3 regions of the Streptomyces sp. NPDC088725 genome follow, and region 2 is predicted to be linked to each of the others. Evidence: riboswitches for the same ligand, from Rfam matches in the RefSeq annotation. Region 2 holds a riboswitch; each other region holds the start of a gene.
The links. A riboswitch is a leader RNA that binds a small molecule or an ion and turns the genes downstream of it on or off. The one in region 2 is predicted to bind cobalamin.

Region 1: linked by a shared signal. The riboswitch ahead of cobN (cobaltochelatase subunit CobN) and the one ahead of metE (5-methyltetrahydropteroyltriglutamate--homocysteine S-methyltransferase) in region 2 are both predicted to bind cobalamin.
Region 3: linked by a shared signal. The riboswitch ahead of ACIP6N_RS27730 (ribonucleoside-diphosphate reductase subunit alpha) and the one ahead of metE (5-methyltetrahydropteroyltriglutamate--homocysteine S-methyltransferase) in region 2 are both predicted to bind cobalamin.

The regions. Positions count from the first base shown of each region.
Region 1 covers NZ_JBIVLO010000003.1:628,316-633,056, forward strand. The annotation lists gene cobN (cobaltochelatase subunit CobN) at 1-2,121, opposite strand, end outside; cobalamin riboswitch at 2,154-2,277, opposite strand; gene ACIP6N_RS09970 (cobalamin biosynthesis protein CobG) at 2,428-3,909, shown strand; gene ACIP6N_RS09975 (precorrin-8X methylmutase) at 3,906-4,556, shown strand.
Region 2 covers NZ_JBIVLO010000002.1:75,234-79,974, forward strand. The annotation lists gene thpD (ectoine hydroxylase) at 1-74, shown strand, start outside; gene ACIP6N_RS04245 (aminotransferase class V-fold PLP-dependent enzyme) at 292-1,332, opposite strand; gene ACIP6N_RS04250 (hypothetical protein) at 1,507-1,812, shown strand; cobalamin riboswitch at 1,863-2,062, shown strand; gene metE (5-methyltetrahydropteroyltriglutamate--homocysteine S-methyltransferase) at 2,223-4,538, shown strand.
Region 3 covers NZ_JBIVLO010000014.1:66,963-71,703, forward strand. The annotation lists gene ACIP6N_RS27725 (discoidin domain-containing protein) at 1-1,517, shown strand, start outside; cobalamin riboswitch at 1,757-1,895, shown strand; gene ACIP6N_RS27730 (ribonucleoside-diphosphate reductase subunit alpha) at 2,040-4,424, shown strand; gene ACIP6N_RS27735 (ribonucleotide-diphosphate reductase subunit beta) at 4,424-4,741, shown strand, end outside.

The DNA.
Region 1 (4,741 bases), on a different contig from region 2:
TTCCCGCAGCCCGGGGAGGTTGGTCGTACCGCCCCAGATCTGCCGGGCGCGCAGGATCGCGAGGACCAGATTGACGCGCGCCTCTCCGGTCGGCGCGCCGCCGAGCACATGCAGGCCGTCGCGGATCTGCGCGTCCTTGATCTCGCACAGCCAGCCGTCGATGTGCAGGATGAACTCGTCGAAGCCGTCGTCGTCCGGGCGGTCTTCGAGGCCCAGGTCGTGGTCGAGCTTGGCCGCCTGGATCAGCGTCCAGATCTGCGCGCGGATCGCGGGCAGCTTCGCCGGGTCCATGGAGGCGATCGCCGCGTGCTCGTCCAGAAGCTGTTCGAGGCGCGCGATGTCGCCGTACGACTCGGCGCGCGCCATCGGCGGTACGAGGTGGTCCACGAGCGTGGCGTGCACACGCCGCTTGGCCTGCGTGCCCTCGCCGGGGTCATTGACGAGGAAGGGGTAGATCAGCGGCAGGTCGCCGAGCGCCGCGTCCGGGGCGCAGGAGGCGGAAAGCCCCGCGTTCTTCCCCGGCAGCCACTCCAGATTGCCGTGCTTGCCGAGGTGGATCATGGCGTCGGCGCCGAACCCGCCGTCCTCGCGGGTCGCCTGGATCCAGCGGTACGCGGCCAGGTAGTGGTGCGAGGGCGGCAGATCGGGGTCGTGGTAGATCGCGATGGGGTTCTCGCCGAAGCCGCGCGGCGGCTGGATGAGGATCAGCAGATTGCCCCGGCGCAGCGCCGCCAGGACGATGTCGCCCTCGGGGTTGCGGCTGCGGTCCACGAACATCTCGCCGGGCGGCGGGCCCCAGTGCCGCTCGACCGACTCGCGCAGGTCGGCGGGGAGCTGCGCGTACCAGCGGCGGTAGTCGGCGGCCGGGATACGGACCGGATTACGGGCCAACTGCTCCTCGGTGAGCCACTCCTGATCGTGGCCGCCGGCCTCGATCAGGGCGTAGATCAGCTCGTCCCCGTCGCCCGACTCCAGGCCCGGGACCTCTTCCGTACCGAAGTCGTAGCCCTCCGCAAGGAGGCGGCGCAGCAGCGCGACGGCGCTCGCGGGGGTGTCGAGCCCCACCGCGTTACCGATCCGGGAGTGCTTGGTCGGGTACGCGGAGAGCACCAGGGCGAGGCGCTTGTCGGGGTTCGGGATGTGCCGCAGGCGGGCGTGGCGCACGGCGATCCCGCCGACGCGCGCGGCGCGCTCGGCGTCAGCGGCGTACGAGGGGAGGCCGTCCTCGTCGATCTCCTTGAAGGAGAACGGGACGGTGATGAGGCGGCCGTCGAACTCGGGCACGGCCACCTGGCCCGCCGCGTCCAGCGGCGAGAGCCCTTCGTCGTTCTCCTCCCAGTCGGCGCGCGAGCTGGTGAGGCACAGGGCCTGGAGGATCGGCACACCCAGGGCGGCGAGCGCGCCCGCGTCCCACGACTCGTCGTCACCGCCGGCCGACGCTTCGGCGGGCTTCGTGCCGCCCGCGGCGAGGACGGTGGTGACCAGTGCGTCGGCCGCGCCCAGCGCGTCCAACAACTCGGCCTCGGGGGCGCGCAGGGAGGCCACGTACAGCGGGAGGGCCCGGCCGCCCGCGTCCTCGATCGCCGAGCACAGGGCGTCCACGAACGCGGTGTTGCCGCTCATGTGATGCGCGCGGTAGTAGAGGACGGCGATCAGCGGCCCGGAGGCGTCGGCGCGCGCGGTGCGCTCCAGCGGGCCCCAGGTGGGCGCGGCGGCGGGCGGCTCGAAGCCGTGGCCGGTGAGGAGCACCGTGTCGGACAGGAAACGCGCCAGCTGTTCGAGGTTTGCGGGGCCTCCGTGTGCCAGATAGGCGTGCGCTTCCGCCGCGATGCCTATGGGGACGGTGGACGCCTCCATCAGCTGCGCGTCGGGGGCCTGTTCACCGGTGAGCACCACGACGGGCGTGCCGGAGGAGCCGTCGCCCAGGAGGTGATCGATGCCGTCCTGCCAGGCGCGCAGGCCGCCGAGGAGGCGTACGACCACGAGGTCGGCGCCGTCGAGCAGCGCGGGCAGGTCGTCGAGTGCGAGCCGGGACGGGTTGGCGAAGCGGTACGGCACCGGGCCCTGCGCCGCACGGGCGCTGAGCAGGTCGGTGTCGGACGTCGACAGGAGCAGGATCATGCGGCGTCTGGCCTTCCTCGGGGTCCGCGCCCCGGGCGGTGATGTGGGACGGCGGGAGTTCCTGACTCACCCGGCAGGTGCCGGGCTCACAGTGGCGGGACCGCGCCGGATTCTCACCGGCTTCCTCCCCGAGACGCCGTCGCTGGCGATGACGGACCTGTCGGACCGCCGTCTGCATAGTAGGTGCTGCAGGTCACGGGCGGGGAGGACGCCCGGAGGCTGCCCGCGGCGAGCTGCCGGAAACGGCCGTGGCGAGTGCTCGCCAGTCTGGTGGGAGGTCGAACGTACGTGGGTATGCTCGCCGCCATGTCACCCACTTCGCCAACGCCCGTGAACCGGGACGAAGCTCCCGTCCGCGAGCGCGGCGACGCCTGCCCCGGCGCGCTGCGGCTGCATGCCGCCGACGACGGCCGGCTGGCCCGACTGCGGCTGCCGGCCGGGGTGCTGACGTCCCGGCAGGCCCGGGTGCTCGCGGACGCGGCCGAGCGCCTGGGGGACGGGCGGCTGGACATCACCTCGCGCGGCAATGTGCAGCTGCGCGGCCTCGGCGAGAGCTGCGGGGGCGAGCTGGCCGCGCTGCTGCACGGCGCGGGCCTGCTGCCGTCGGAGGAGCACGAGCGGGTCCGCAATGTGGTGGCGTCGCCCCTGGCGGGCCTTGACGGTCGCGGGTTCGGCGAGGTGCAGGCGTGGGCGCGGGAGTTGGACGCGCTGCTGTGCGCGAGCCCGGAGGCGACGGCACTTTCCGGCCGGTTCCTGTTCGCGCTGGACGACGGCCGCGGGGATGTGGCGGGGCTGGGCGCGGATGTGACGTTGCTCGCACGGAGCGCGGGGACGGCGGAGTTGCGTACCGGGGCGAATCGCCCGGGTCTGCGGGTGTCCGCGGCCGACGCACCGCGCGCGGCGCTGCTGGCGGCGGAGACGTTTCTCACGGTGGCGGCGGCGTGCGGGACCGGCGCGTGGCGGGTGCGGGAGCTTCCTGCGGGGTCCGGGTTCACGGACGGGGCCGGGTTCACGGACGGGGCAGGGTTCACGGACGGGTCCGGGTTCACGGACGGGTCCGGGTTCACGGACGGGTCCGGGGGCGGCTTGGAGGCCGCGATCGCGTCCGCGTTGGCCGGGGCGGGGATCGCGGCGGAGTCCGTACCGCCGGACCGCGAACGTGAAACGGACTCGGAAGGCGGCCCGGAAACCGGCCTGGAGGACGGCCCGGAGGCAGGCGGTCCCGCTCCGGGGCTGGTCCACTCCCCCGACGGCCGGACGGCGGCCCTTTCCGTCTACGCGCCGCTGGGGCGGCTGAGCGTGGCGCAGTGGCGGATGCTCGCCATGGAGGACGCCACGCTTCGGGTGACTCCGTGGCGCGGGGTGATCGTCCTCGTTCCCGGCCTGGACCCCGGCGCGGCCCGCGACCTGCTGGACCGGTTCCGTACGGCCGGCCTGGTCACCGCCCCCGACTCCGTCTGGCAAGGTGTCGGCGCCTGCACGGGACGGCCGGGGTGCGCGAAGTCGCTCTCGGACGTACGGGCGGACGCGGCGGCGGTGTCGTCGGACGTGCCGTCGGCGGGCGGACCGGTAGGGCTGCTGCCCGTCTACTGGTCGGGCTGCGAACGGCGCTGCGGCCGTCCCCAGGGGGATCATGTCGACGTGGTCGCGACGGGCGAGGGGGGCTACGAGATATCCGTACGGGGTGTACGGGCCGTACGGGGATCGGCGCCCATCGCGCGCACCCACACACGAACAGAACTCGCCGACGCGGTCGCGACGGCACGGACCACCACGATGACGAGATGAGCGAGACCTCAGTGTCCACAGCGTTCGAGTACGAGAAGGACGGTGCGTCGATCTACCGCCAGTCCTTCGCCACCATCCGTGCGGAGGCGGACCTCTCCGGCCTGCCCGCAGACGTCTCGCAGGTCGCGGTCCGCATGATCCACGCCTGCGGCATGGTCGACCTCGTGCGCGACCTCGGTTTCACCACCGGTGTGGTGGCCCGCGCCCGCGAGGCCCTGCGCGCCGGCGCGCCGATCCTGTGCGATGTCGCCATGGTCGCCAGCGGTGTGACCCGCAAGCGGCTGCCCGCGGACAACGAGGTCATATGCACCCTCTCCGACCCTTCGGTGCCCGCGCTGGCCGCCGAGATGGGAACGACCCGCAGCGCGGCCGCCCTTGAGCTGTGGCGCGAGCGGATGGGCGGCGCGGTGGTCGCCGTGGGCAACGCGCCGACCGCTCTCTTCCGCCTGCTGGAAATGATCGAGGACGGCGCCCCGCGCCCGGCGGCCATCATCGGCGTGCCGGTCGGTTTCATCGGCGCCGCCGAGTCCAAGGACGCGCTGGCCGCGCACCCCGCCGCCCTCGACCACCTGGTGGTACGGGGCCGCCGCGGCGGCAGCGCCCTGGCGGCGGCGGCCGTCAACGCGATCGCGAGCGAGGAAGAGTAGTGAGCGAGAACAGCAACACGGTGAGTGTGAGTGCCGGTGTGAACGGGGATGCGGGCGCGGGTGCGGGCCCGGCTGCGGGCGTGGACTCGGCTCCGGGCGCGGGCGTGGACTCTGCTGCGGGCGCGGGCGATCTCGCGGGTGTCGGCCGGCTGTACGGCGTCGGCCTCGGTCCCGGCGACCCCGCG
Region 2 (4,741 bases):
CGGAGCAGCCGTTCGCCGCGCCCGTGCCGCGCCCGGACTTCATCGGGGCCCGGGACTTCACACCGGTGCGCTGACGCACTGACGCACTGACGCACTGACGCACTGACGCACTGACCACCGTACGTACACCTGACGGGTGCGTACGCGGGCAAGCGGGGCCGGTCCTGACACCGGCCCCGCTTCCGTCGTCTGCCGCTTTCCTTTTGTCGCCGTCCGGTGAGCGCTTTCCGCTGGGCGCCGCCCGGAAGCCGGCCCGCGCTCCGGCTGAACCCGGCCTGAAAGCGGCGTGATTCAGCCGGCGAGCACGTCCAGTGCGCGGTCGACGTCGGCCGCGGAGTTGTAGAGGTGGAAGGCGGCCCGCAGATACCCCGCCCGTGCGGAGACGGACACCCGCGCGCGGCTCAGATCGTCCGCGCGGTCCCCCATCCCCCGCACGGCGACGATCGCGGTCCCGCTCGGCACCGGCTCATGACCGAGCCCGGCAAGACCGGCCCGGAAGCGGGCGGCGAGCGCGGTGTCATGGGCATGGATCGCGTCGATGCCGATCTCTTCGAGGAGCGCCAGGGACTGTTCGGCGCCGCAGTACGAGAGGAACGACGGCGCCGCGTCGAACCGCCGTGCCGACCGGGCCAGTTGCTCCACAGGGCCGTACGTGCTGTTCATCGGCTCCTGTGCGGCGGCCCACGCCGCGTACAGCGGCACCACCGATTCCTGCGCCTCTTCCGTCACGGTGAGGAACGACGTACCGCGCGGACACATCAGGTACTTGAACGCGCCGGTGACGGTGTAGTCGTACGCCCCCGCGTCCAGCGGCAGCCACCCCGCCGCCTGGCTGGCGTCCGCCAGCGTACGGGCGCCGTGCGCCGCCGCGGCGGCCCTTACCGCGTCCAGGTCGGCGATCCGGCCGTCCGCGGACTGGACCACGGAGAACGCCACCAGCGAGGTACTCGGACGGACCGACTCGGCGAGGCGGTCCAGCGGTACGTACCGCACCTTGAGATCCCCGCGGACCGAGAAGGGACCGGCCACGGAGCTGAAGTCGCCCTCGGGTATGACGACTTCGGATCCGGCCTCCAACGAGGCCGCGATCAGCCCGACATGCGTCGAAACCGACGAGCCCACGGCGACCCGCTCGGCGGAAACGCCCACGAGCCGGGCGAAGGCGGCACGCGCCGCGTCCACGGACTCGGAACTGATTCCGTGGCCTCCCGCCGCGTTCTCCTCGGCCAGCGCCCGTACGGCGTCCACGGCGCGACGGGGCAGCAACCCGCAGCTGGAGGTATTGAGATAGGTCGTCGCGGGCGTGAACTCGGCGCTTCTCAGAGGGTCCATGACCCAACCGTGCGGCCTGCGGGCCACCCGGTCAACCACGTGTCCCGCGTACGGGGGCCGGTTCGGCCGCCTCACACGGTCGGGTGAATGCGGGCCACGCCCCAGAGTGGTGCGGCGGTGCGGTGCCGTGCCGGTCATAGCGTGCGGCGAGTCCCACGTACCTGGAGGCCGTACATGCGCGTAACCCGTCGGCTCGTCGCCGGACTGGCGACCGTCTGCGTTCTGATGGCCGCACCCCTCGCCCAGAGCAGCAGCGCCAGTCCCCGTACTGATGCGGATACGGTCATCATGTCCAACGAGGAGTACGAGCAGCTGTACGGCCCGGACTCCCCGGACGCCACCACGCCGTGCACCCGCCTGCCCCTGCCCGGCCTGACGTACGGCCACCTGGCCGGTGAGGGACGGGACACGGGCCGCTTCTCGCTTCTCACCGCGCTTGTCGGGCGGGTCCGGTGTCCCCTGCCACGTTCCGGAGCGTGAACAGTGGCGCGCACAGAGCGTCGCAGCCTTCAGCCTGGCGCGTGCAGCTGGTTCGTTCCTGTCCGCCAGGCAGGCGCGTCGTAAGAGGGAACCCGGTGGGAATCCGGGACTGCCCCGCAGCGGTGAGTGGGAACGACCGCCGTCATACGCACTGGGTCCACCGCGGACCCGGGAAGCGACGGCCAGTAGGTGTCTGCCCCGGCAGGTGTGCCCGCGAGTCCGAAGACCTGCCCGTTGCCCGCACGTGACCGATCACGTGCGGATATCCCGGTGACCTCGTGGGCGGGTCGGCGTACACACCAGACGGAAGGCACGCCGGCACGCGCGTGAGATCCGTCCGGTTCGTCATCCCTTCGCGTCCGTGTCCCGTCCCCGGGATCCTCAGGAGTCATCTCGCGAAGGAGATTTCCGTGACAGCGAAGCCCGCAGCCGCGGCAGCACAGGCCACCGTGTACGGCTACCCCCGCCAGGGTCCGCACCGGGAACTGAAGAAGGCCGTCGAGGGGTACTGGAAGGGCCGGGTCACCGCCGAAGCGCTCCAGGAGACCGCGGCAGAACTGCGCCGGGCCAACTGGCGTGAACTGGCGGACGCCGGTGTCCACGAGGTACCTACCGGCGACTTCTCGTACTACGACCACGTCCTGGACACCAGCGTCATGGTCGGCGCCGTTCCCCGGCGGCACCGTGCGGCCGTCGAGGCGGACGCCCTGGAAGGGTACTTCGCGATGGCCCGCGGCACCCAGGACGTCGCGCCGCTGGAGATGACCAAGTGGTTCGACACCAACTACCACTATCTGGTCCCCGAACTCGGCCCGGACACCGTCTTCACCGCCGGCTCCGCCAAGCAGGTCGGCGAGCTGACGCAGGCCCTCGCACTCGGGCACGCCGCCCGGCCGGTGCTCGTCGGCCCCGTCACGTACCTCCTGCTCGCCAAGCCCGCCCCCGGGGTGGCGGAGGGCTTCGAACCGCTCACCCTGCTGGACCGGCTCCTGCCCGTCTACGCCGAGGTGCTCGCCGATCTGCGTGCCGCCGGCGCGGAGTGGGTGCAGCTCGACGAGCCCGCCCTGGTCCAGGACCGCGCGCCCGCCGAGCTGGAAGCGGCCGCGCGCGCCTATCGCGACCTCGGCGGGCCGGCCGACCGTCCGAAACTGCTCGTCGCCTCCTACTTCGACCGGCTCGGTGAGGCTCTGCCCGTCCTGGCGAAGGCCCCGGTCGACGGCCTCGCGCTCGACTTCAGCGACGGCTCCGGCAACCTCGAAGACCTCGCCGCCATCGGCGGACTTCCCGGCAAACGGCTGGTCGCGGGGGTCGTGGGCGGCCGCAACATCTGGATCAACGACTACGAGAAATCGCTGGCCACCCTCGACACCCTGCTCGGCCTCGCCGACCGGGTCGATGTCGCCGCCTCCTGCTCGCTGCTGCACGTCCCGTTCGACACGGCTCTGGAACGGGACATCGACCCGCGGATCCTGCGCTGGCTCGCCTTCGCCCGGCAGAAGACGGCCGAGATCGTCACCCTCGCCAAGGGTCTCGCCCAGGGCACCGACGCCATCGCCGCCGAGATCGCCGCCAACCGCGCCGACCTCACCTCCCGCGAGAACTCCCCGATCACCCGCGACCCCGCCGTACGCGCCAGGACCGCGGCCGTCACCGACGCCGACGGCCGCCGCTCCCAGCCGTACGCCGAGCGCACCGCCGCCCAGCGCGCCCACCTCGGGCTGCCGCTGCTGCCGACGACCACCATCGGATCGTTCCCGCAGACCGATGAGCTGCGCACCGCCCGGTCCGACCTGCGCGCGGGCCGGATCGACACGGCCGGCTACGAAGAGCGGATCAGGGCCGAGATCGGCGAGGTCGTCTCCTTCCAGGAGACGACGGGCATCGACGTGCTGGTGCACGGCGAGCCCGAACGCAACGACATGGTCCAGTACTTCGCCGAGCAGCTGACCGGCTACCTCGCCACACAGCACGGCTGGGTGCAGTCGTACGGCACCCGTTACGTCCGCCCGCCGGTCCTGGCCGGCGACATCTCGCGGCCCGCGCCGATGACGGTGCGCTGGATCTCGTACGCGCAGTCGCTCACCGACCGCCCGGTCAAGGGCATGCTCACCGGGCCCGTCACGATGCTGGCCTGGTCCTTCGTCCGCGACGACCAGCCGCTCGGCGACACCGCCAGGCAGGTGGCCCTCGCCCTGCGCGACGAGGTGAACGACCTTGAGGCCGCGGGGACTTCGGTCATCCAGGTCGACGAACCGGCCCTGCGCGAGACCCTGCCCCTGCGCGCGGCCGACCGCGCCGCGTACCTGGACTGGGCCACCGAGTCCTTCCGCCTCACCACCGCCGGTGTCCGCCCGGCCACCCAGATCCACACGCACATGTGCTACGCCGAGTTCGGCGACATCGTCCAGGCCATCGACGACCTCGACGCCGACGTCATCAGCCTGGAAGCGGCCCGCTCCCACATGCAGGTCGCCCGCGAACTCGCCGCACACGGCTACCCCCGCGAGGCCGGTCCCGGCGTGTACGACATCCACTCGCCGCGCGTGCCGGACACCGAAGAGGCCGCCGCCCTGCTGCGCGAGGGGCTGAAGGCCATTCCCGCCGAGCGGCTGTGGGTCAACCCCGACTGCGGCCTGAAGACCCGCGGCTGGCCCGAGACCAGGGCGTCGCTGCAGAACCTGGTCGCGGCGGCCCGAACGGTCCGCGCCGAGCTGCCCGCTTCCTGATCCGGGGCTTCTCAGGGGGCCGGGGCGCGTCCTCGGCGCCCCGGCACCTGGGAGCCATAGAGCGGGAGGACCTCACCTTATGAGTACCAAGTCCGTGCACGGTGCCCGTGTTCAGGACGCCGGAAGGTCGCGCTGCTGGACGCTCACCGCCCCTCGTGGCACACGTGGCGAATCCACGATCACCCGGCGCCGGCAGCAGCCGG
Region 3 (4,741 bases), on a different contig from region 2:
TGAAGATCAGTGTGAACGGCGTACGGGTCTTCTGCCGGGGCGGCAACTGGGGCTGGGACGAGCTGCTGCGCCGTATGCCGGCCGAGCGGATGGACGCGGCGGTGCGGATGCACCGCGACATGAACTTCACCATGATCCGCAACTGGGTCGGCTCGGTGAACCGCGAGGAGTTCTACGCCAGTTGTGACGAGCACGGCATCCTCGTGTGGAACGACTTCCCCAACGCCTGGGCCATGGACCCGCCGGACCACCAGGCCTTCAACGACCTCGCGCGGGACACCGTACGGCGCTACCGCGTCCACCCCAGTGTCGTCGTGTGGTGCGGCGCCAACGAGGGCAACCCACCGGAGGCGATCGACAGCGGGATGCGGGACGCGGTCCGGGCCGAGGCGCCCGACCTCTTCTACCAGAACAACTCCGCCGGGGGCATCGTCACCGGCGGTGGCCCGTACGGCTGGGTGGAGCCGGACAGTTACTTCTCCCCGGCCACGTACGGCAGCGGCAGCTTCGGCTTCCACACCGAGATCGGGATGCCCGTGGTCTCGACGGCCGAGAGCGTGCGGAACCTGGTCGGCGACGAGCCGGAATGGCCGATCGGCGGCGCCTGGTACTACCACGACTGGAGCACCCGGGGAAACCAGGCCCCGCAGAACTACCGGGCGGCCATCGAGACCCGTCTCGACACGGTGAAGGACTTGGACGACTTCGCGCGCAAGGCGCAGTTCGTGAACTACGAGAACACCCGCGCCATGTTCGAGGCGTGGAACGCGAACCTGTGGAACGACGCAAGCGCCCTGCTGCTCTGGATGTCCCACCCTGCGTGGCACAGCACGGTGTGGCAGACGTATGACTACGACTTCGACGTCAACGGTACCTATTACGGGGCCCGGAAGGCGTGCGAGGCCGTGCACGTCCAGGCGGAACCGGGGAGTTGGCAGGTCATCGCCGTCAACCACACGGCCGCGGCGATGAAGGGAGCGACGGTCACCGCGCGCTGCTACGACCTGGACGGACGGCAGCGCGGCACCGACCGGCGTACGAAGGTGGACGTCGCCTCCTCCACGACGACGAAGGCGTTCGCCGCCGACTGGACGAAGGACCTGCCCGACTTCCATCTGCTGCGGCTGACACTGGAGGACAGCCGGGGGAAGGTCCTGTCGGAGAACACGTACTGGCGCTACCGCTCGGCGGCCGACATGAAGGCGCTCAACAAGGCCAAGCAGGTGAAGGTGTCCGCCGCGCTCGGCAGGACGGCGAAGTCGGGCGCGCGGCGGACCCTGACCGCGACGGTCCACAACCGGGGCGCGGCGGTCGCGGCGATGGTCCGGCTGTCGCTCCTGGACGCCACCAGTGGCGAGCGGGTCCTGCCTACGCTGTACGGCGACAACTACCTGTGGCTGCTGCCCGGCGAGTCGCGGACGGTCACGCTGTCCTGGCCGGCCGACGCCCTGCCGTCGGGGCGGCCGGCGCTGCTGACGGAGGGGTACAACGCGGCGCGGACGGTGACCCGCGCGTAGGCCCTGTGTGAGATGTGGCTCCTTCTTCGGGCGGCCCGGCTCGACGCGCCCGGCGCGGTCATCGCCGCGCCGGGCGAGGCCGGCCGGACGGCCCGGCGGCCCCGATACGGGCGGCACAAGGGCCGTGTGCGGCCTTCCCGGCCGGGGAGGCCCGCTGCGGCACGGCAGTGACGGAGGGGTCCGACAGACCGCTGACAGAAAGGCCCACGCCACTACATCTGGGGGGTGACATATCCGTCGCCCCCCAGATGTATGCTCGTGCTCGCTGTCGACGCAGGGGAATCCGGTGCGAATCCGGAACTGTCCCGCAACGGTGTGATGCGGTGCGCTTTGTCGCGCTCTCCAGTCCGAAAACCTGCCGGCGGTGCGTCCGTTTCGACCGATCCGGGCGCCGAGACGTCCGGGCCCCGAGGCTGGGCCGGTGGACGACGCACGCTGTGCTGCCCATGTCCGGGTGGTACGGCCGCGCCGCGTCCCCGTTCCCCTCCCGACGGCCCAGAGCCGAGCGAGGGAGAGCCCCACATGACCATCGCGCCAGTCGATCCGGCTTCAGTCAGCGCCGAGACCGAGGAGCCCGGAACCGTACTGCTGCGGCTCCTGACGGATCTCACCGCCGACCTGCCCGACACCGACCCGGGAAAGGTCGCCGCCGCCGTGCTGCGCGGCCGTAACGCCCGGTCGGACGAGGCCGAATTGCGCGGGCTCGCCGTCGAGGCCGCCGCGGGGCTCATCTCCGAGGACCCGGCGTACTCCCGGCTCGCCGCCAGGCTGCTGACCCGGACCATCGCCGAGGAAGCCGCCGGGCAGGGCGCGGTGTCGTTCTCCGCATCCGTCGCCACCGGCCACCGCGAGGGCCTGATCGCCGACCGTACGGCCGGCTTCGTCACCCTGCACGCCGCCCGGCTCGACCAGCTGATCGACGAGGCCGCGAACGACCGCTTCGGCTACTTCGGTCTGCGGACGCTCTACAGCCGCTACCTCCTCAGGCACCCGATCACCCGGCTGGTGATCGAGACTCCGCAGCACTTCATGCTGCGCGTCGCCTCCGGGCTCGCCGAGGACGACAGCGTCCGCGCGCTGGACGAAGTCGCCGCGCTGTACGGGCTGATGAGCCGCCTGGACTACCTCCCCTCCTCCCCCACGCTCTTCAACTCCGGTACGCGTCACCCGCAGATGTCGTCCTGCTACCTGCTGGACTCTCCGCTGGACGAGCTGGACTCCATCTACGGCCGCTACCACGAGGTGGCCCGGCTCTCGAAGCACGCGGGCGGCATCGGGCTGTCGTACTCCCGCATCCGCTCCCGCGGTTCGCTGATCCGCGGCACGAACGGACACTCCAACGGCATCGTCCCGTTCCTGCGCACCCTCGACTCGTCGGTCGCGGCGGTCAACCAGGGCGGCCGGCGCAAGGGCGCCGCCTGTGTCTACCTGGAGACCTGGCACGCGGACCTGGAAGAGTTCCTCGAACTGCGGGACAACACCGGCGAGGAGGCCAGGCGTACGCACAACCTGAACCTCGCGCACTGGATCCCGGACGAGTTCATGCGCCGGGTCGAGTCGGACGGCGTCTGGTCGCTGTTCTCGCCCGCCGACGTGCCGGAGCTGGTGGACCTGTGGGGCGACGAGTTCGACGCCGCGTACCGCAAGGCCGAGCAGGACGGTCTGGCCCGGAAGACCATCCAGGCACGGGAGTTGTACGGGCGCATGATGCGTACGCTCGCCCAGACCGGCAACGGCTGGATGACCTTCAAGGACGCCTCGAACCGCACCGCCAACCAGACGGCCGAGCCGGGCCGTACCGTCCACTCGTCGAACCTCTGCACGGAGATCCTTGAGGTGACGGACGACGGCGAGACCGCCGTCTGCAACCTGGGTTCCGTCAACCTCGCTTCGTTCGTGCTGGATTCGGGCGAGATCGACTGGGAGCGGCTGGACGAGACCGTGGGGACGGCCGTCACCTTCCTCGACCGCGTCGTGGACATCAACTTCTACCCGACCGAGCAGGCCGGCCGCTCCAACGCGAAGTGGCGACCGGTGGGCCTGGGCGTGATGGGCCTCCAGGACGTCCTGTTCAAGAAGCGGCTGCCCTTCGACTCGCCGGAGGCCGCCGCGCTCTCCACCAGGATCTCCGAGCGGATCATGCTCGCCGCGTACGAGGCCTCCTGCGGCCTCGCCGAGCGCCACGGCCCGCTTCCGGCCTGGTCGCAGACGCGCGCTGCGCGCGGTGTGCTGCACCCCGACCACTACGACGTGCAGCTCAACTGGCCCGAGCGCTGGGACGCGTTGCGTACCCGCGTCGCCAAGAGCGGCATGCGCAACTCGCTGCTCCTCGCCATCGCGCCGACCGCGACGATCGCCTCCATCGCGGGCGTGTACGAGTGCATCGAACCGCAGGTCTCCAACCTCTTCAAGCGCGAGACGCTGTCCGGCGAGTTCCTTCAGGTGAACTCCTACCTGGTGGCGGAGCTGAAGCGGCTCGGTGTCTGGGACGCCCAGTCGCGTGAGGCGCTGCGCGAGTCCAACGGCTCGGTGGCAGGCTTCAGTTGGATCCCGGCGGAGGTACGCGAGCTGTACCGCACCGCGTGGGAGATCCCGCAGCGCGGCCTGATCGACATGGCAGCGGCCCGTACGCCGTTCCTCGACCAGAGCCAGTCGCTGAACCTGTTCCTGGAGACGCCGACCATCGGGAAGCTCAGCTCGATGTACGCGTACGCCTGGAAGAAGGGCCTCAAGACCACGTACTACCTGCGCTCGCGCCCGGCGACCCGTATCGCCCGCGCGGCCGGCGGCAGGGCCGCCGAGACCGCACCGGCCCCCGTGAGCGCCCCCGTACCCACGCAGGCCGCGTCCGCCGACGCGATCGCCTGCTCCCTGGAAAACCCCGAGTCCTGCGAGGCCTGCCAGTAATGACCGCGACACCCGAGACGACGCCCGACACGACCGGCACGGCCGTCGAGAAGAACCTGCTGGACCCGGGGTTCGAGCTGACCCTGCGCCCCATGCGCTACCCGGACTTCTACGAGCGTTTCCGCGACGCCATCAAGAACACCTGGACGGTCGAGGAGGTCGACCTCCACTCGGACGTGGCCGACCTCGCCAAGCTCAGCCCGGGCGAACAGCACATGATCGGCCGGCTGGTCGCGTTCTTCGCGACGGGCGACTCAATCGTGTCGAACAACCTGGTGCTGACGCTCTACAAGCACATCAACTCCCCCGAGGCGCGG